One region of the Mesorhizobium sp. P2_F7 genome, then DNA from elsewhere that is predicted to be linked to it. Evidence: riboswitches for the same ligand, from Rfam matches in the RefSeq annotation. Region 1 holds a riboswitch; the other holds the start of a gene.
The links. Region 1 has a riboswitch for thiamine pyrophosphate ahead of thiB (thiamine ABC transporter substrate binding subunit). Riboswitches for the same ligand answer to the same signal wherever they lie in the genome.
Positions count from the first base shown of each region.

Region 2: it holds a riboswitch for thiamine pyrophosphate, as region 1 does, so the genes downstream of both, thiC (phosphomethylpyrimidine synthase ThiC) here and thiB (thiamine ABC transporter substrate binding subunit) in region 1, are expected to answer to the same signal.

Region 1 is NZ_JBFUFA010000002.1:441,811-444,005, forward strand. Features, by position in the region: gene AC1DZ8_RS07455 (ABC-F family ATP-binding cassette domain-containing protein) at 1-434, opposite strand, end outside; gene AC1DZ8_RS07460 (thiamine diphosphokinase) at 436-1,080, opposite strand; TPP riboswitch at 1,185-1,299, shown strand; gene thiB (thiamine ABC transporter substrate binding subunit) at 1,343-2,195, shown strand, end outside.
Region 2 is NZ_JBFUFA010000005.1:316,024-318,218, forward strand. Features, by position in the region: gene thiC (phosphomethylpyrimidine synthase ThiC) at 1-991, opposite strand, end outside; TPP riboswitch at 1,096-1,212, opposite strand; gene AC1DZ8_RS20165 (FkbM family methyltransferase) at 1,259-2,017, opposite strand; gene AC1DZ8_RS20170 (hypothetical protein) at 2,014-2,195, opposite strand, start outside.

The DNA.
Region 1 (2,195 bases):
TCATCAAGCAGCAGAATATCAGGCTCCGGCGCCATGACGCGGGCAAGTGCTGCGCGCCGCGCCTCGCCGCCGGAGAGGTCGTTGGGGCTTTCCGTGCCGGCAAGGCCGAGATGCTCCATCAGATAGGTGGCGCGGTAGGGATCGTCGGCCGGCCCGAGCCCCGCCTCGACATAGGCGCGCACATTGGCAAAGCCCTCCATGTCGGGCATTTGCGGGAGATAACGCACCGTCGCCGAAGGCTGGCGGAAGACCTCGCCGTCCTGCGGCTCGATCAGCCCGGCGGCAATCTTGAGCAGCGTCGACTTGCCGGAACCGTTGCGACCAACGAGTGCAATCTTGTCGCCGGCTGATGCCGTGAGTTCGGCGCCGTCGAGCAACGGTGCGCCGCCGAAGGTCAGTCTTATCCCGTCGAGATTGAGAAGGGGCGGGGCCATATCAGCTTTCAGGCAAGGGGAAGGGGTGAGCGAGCAGCAGCGCGCGGCCGTGGCCGAGCGCGATTTCGAGCCGGCCTTTCACTTCGTTGGAGATGGTCAGCGACGAGCCGAAGGTGACCTCGACATGGTCGAGCGGCCATTTGGCGCCGGAAACGGTCAGGCCCGAGAGATCGGAGAAGCCGAGCACCGAAAACAGCGTGCCGTCGGCATAGTCGAAGCCGGCCTTGCCGGGCAGGAGGGGGACGCCTTCCTGCGCGCCGCTGGTCAACAGCACTTTTGTGCCGGCCTCGGCCAGACGCAGGCTGAGCGCCAGATGCAGGAAGGCGTGGTCGGCGCGTTTGCCGCCGAAAGCCCCGGCCAGAACCAGGCTGGTGGCGCCGCGGTCCAGTGCAGCGGCGATGGCCAGTTCGCCGTCGGTCTTGTCCTTTTCCGGCGGAAATATCTGGCGCGGCACGGCGGCGAGATCGGCGGGCAGGTCCGCCGGCACGGAATCGAAATCGCCCACCCATAGCTCCGGCATCAGGCCGAGCATCCGGGCATGACCGATGCCGGCGTCGGCGGCGATGATGCGCGAACCCTCGACCTGGCGGTCGAGCCGCGGCGTGCGGACGAGATCGCCGCCTAGCAGGATGGTGAATGTGCTCATATCCGGTGGCCCTTACCAGCCCCGCCGGCGAAACGGAAGGCCGAGAGCCACCACCGCCGGCAAAGTTCCGCTTGCGTGGCACCTTGGCCGGGCCTATGTGTCGAGGCGCTCTAACGGGGTGCCGGACGCGATCTTCGCGGACCGGCTGAGAGGCAGTCTCGCCAACCCGCTGAACCTGATCCGGTTTGTACCGGCGGAGGGATTAGACGCTTCGGACAGACCGACGCCTCAATTCCTTTCAACACGAACGAAGGAGGCGCCGATGCGCATGATTTTGTCCCGTCTTGTCCCAGCCCTGGGTGTTGCTGTTTCGCTTTTGGCAAGCCCTGCGTCCGCGCAGGACAAACTCACCGTCTATACCTATGAGAGTTTCACCGCCGACTGGGGCCCGGGTCCTGCGGTGAAGAAGGAGTTCGAGGCCGAATGCGGCTGCAGCGTCGACTTCGTCTCGGTTGCCGATGGCGTCGCGCTGCTCAACCGCGTCAAGCTCGAAGGGGCCTCGACCAAGGCCGATATCGTGCTTGGTCTCGACACCAACCTCACCGCCGAGGCCAAGGCCTCCGGCCTGTTTGTCCCGCATGGCGCGGTGGCTGAAAACAGCGTGCCGGGCGGCTGGAGCGACGATGTTTTCGTGCCCTTCGACTATGGCTATTTCGCCGTCGTCTACGACACTGAGAAGCTGAAGACCCCGCCGAAGAGCCTGAAGGAATTGGTCGAAGGCGCTGCTGCCGACAAGATCGTCATCCAGGATCCGCGCACGTCGACGCCGGGTCTTGGCCTGCTGCTGTGGGTCAAGTCGGTCTATGGCGACAAGGCGCCGGAGGCATGGGCGAAGCTCAAGCCTAAGGTACTGACCGTGACGCCGGGCTGGAGCGAGGCCTATGGCCTGTTCACCAAGGGTGAGGCGCCCATGGTGCTGTCCTACACGACGTCGCCGGCCTACCACATGGTGGCCGAGAACACCGAGCGCTATCAGGCGGCGTCCTTCGAGGAAGGCGAGTATCTGCAGATCGAGGTCGCCGGCATCACCACCACGGGCGCGAAAAACCCGCTGGCGGCAAGGTTCCTGGCCTTCATGACCGGGCCGAAATTCCAGGACGTCATTCCCGAGACCA
Region 2 (2,195 bases), on a different contig from region 1:
TCGAACCGCCGCGCGAAACGATGCCGGTGACCCGGTTCACGGTGAGCGGGATGTAGTGCAACCGCACGCCGGCATGGATGGTAAAATAGTCGACGCCCTGCTCGGCCTGCTCGATCAGCGTGTCGCGATAAACCTCCCAGGTCAGGTCTTCAGCGATGCCGCCGACCTTTTCGAGCGCCTGATAGAGCGGCACCGTGCCGATCGGCACCGGCGCATTGCGAACGATCCATTCGCGGATGTTGTGAATGTTGCGCCCTGTCGAAAGGTCCATCACCGTGTCGGCGCCCCAGCGGATCGCCCACACCATCTTCTCCACCTCTTCGGCCATCGAGGAGGTGACCGCCGAGTTGCCGATATTGGCGTTGATCTTCACCAGGAAATTGCGGCCGATGATCATCGGCTCGCTTTCGGGATGGTTGATATTGGCGGGAATGATAGCCCGTCCGCGCGCCACCTCGTCGCGCACGAACTCCGGGGTGACGAAGTCGGGGATATCAGCGCCAAAACTTTCGCCGTCGCGCTGCAACTGGCCGCGCAGCATCTCGCGGCCGAGATTCTCGCGGATGGCAACGAATTCCATCTCAGGCGTGATGATGCCGGCGCGCGCATAGGCAAGCTGGGTCACCGCCTTGCCTGCCGTGGCTTTGAGCGGCCGGTTGCGAACCGGAAATTCCGGCGTCAGGCGCTCGCCGGCGGCAAATCCGTTGTCTTCCGGCCGCACATGGCGGCCGTCATAGGCTTCGACATCGCCACGCGCCGTGACCCATTCGTGCCGAAGTCGGGCAAGGCCCTTTTCGATGCTGGTTTCGACAGCCGTATCCGTATAGGGCCCGGATGGATCGTAGACGGTGACGGGCGGCTCGCCGGCCGTCGGATGAACAGAGATTTCGCGCATCGGCACCGCGATGTGCGGATGGAGGATACCGGGCTTGTGGATCTTGCGGGAGGCAGGCAGCGGTCCCGTCGAAACGGCGGGGGTAAAGGCATTCATTGTGAGGCTCCTTTGCTCGTGCATTGGAGACCCAGTTCTGTGCCGGAAGGATGAAAAGACGCCTTGGCCGCCCTGTTCGAAACAGGACCTCGGGCATGGAATCCCGCAAAGCGCTTGCACCGTCCCTACGCCAGTATGAACTGGATCAGGTTCAACGGGTCACTGCGCTGCGAAAGCCAGCAGTATCTCAGCCCCTTGTCGGGACCCCCCTGGTGAATGCGTCAAGTTGAACGGGCTAACGTGGTTTTGTCAAGCGACTCTGCCGGCTCAGGCGAAAGCCCAGATATCCTCGGCCTGGAAGCCGACCTGGTAGCCTGCGGTCTTCAGCTTGACCACGACCTGGCCGATCTCGGCTGCCGGCAGTGCGCCGACCTCGACCTTGATCATGCCGGGACGATAGCGCTTGAGGTCGAGCTGTTCGAAGACGATCCAGTCCGCACCCTCGCAATCGACCAGGAAGGCGTCGATATGCGTGACGCCGTTGCGGTCGAGCAGGGTCTGCAACGTTTCCGACGGCACCTCGATATCCCTGAGGTGCGGCGCGAACTTGTTGAAATTGGCGTCTGCCTCGCCCCAGGCGTTCTTGCCCGACATCAAATTGGTGTCGGTGACCGACGAGCAGCCGATGAACTCGATCGGCAGCGTGCCGGCCTCGAGCGCTGCTGCATCGAAAGTGTGGACGGTGATCGTGCCCTTGGTTTTGGTCACCGCAACCGGCTCGATGATGAATCGGGTCGTGTCGGGATAGTTGGCGCGCAGCCGCTTCTGATTGTACGGGATCGGCTCGACCAGCACGGCCCGCGCCCGCGGAATGCGATGCAGCCACGGCGTGACGTCGTCGAACAGCGCGCCGTCGCAGGCGCCGACATTGACCATCTGGAACGGTTGCCCGCCACCGCTGAAGCGCGCCTTCAGCGCCGCCTTGGCCAGGAATTTCGTGCCATGCAGCGCCGGCCCGCGATCGAGTAGGCCGGCGGGCAGACCGAGTGAAAGGGCAATGCGCGCCAGACCGGATACAGAACTCATGGCTTATCTCCGGGAAGGGCGTGCAAGGCGATGGGCCGCCTTCCATTCAGGTTTGCCGACGCCCACAGCGCCATGACCGGACCCACCAGCAGCAGGAAGGGCGGCAAAAGGTTGGGGAAATAGATGCGGGTGTCGTGGATCGGAAAGACGGTGAATTTCGCCAGCACGCCAAGCACAA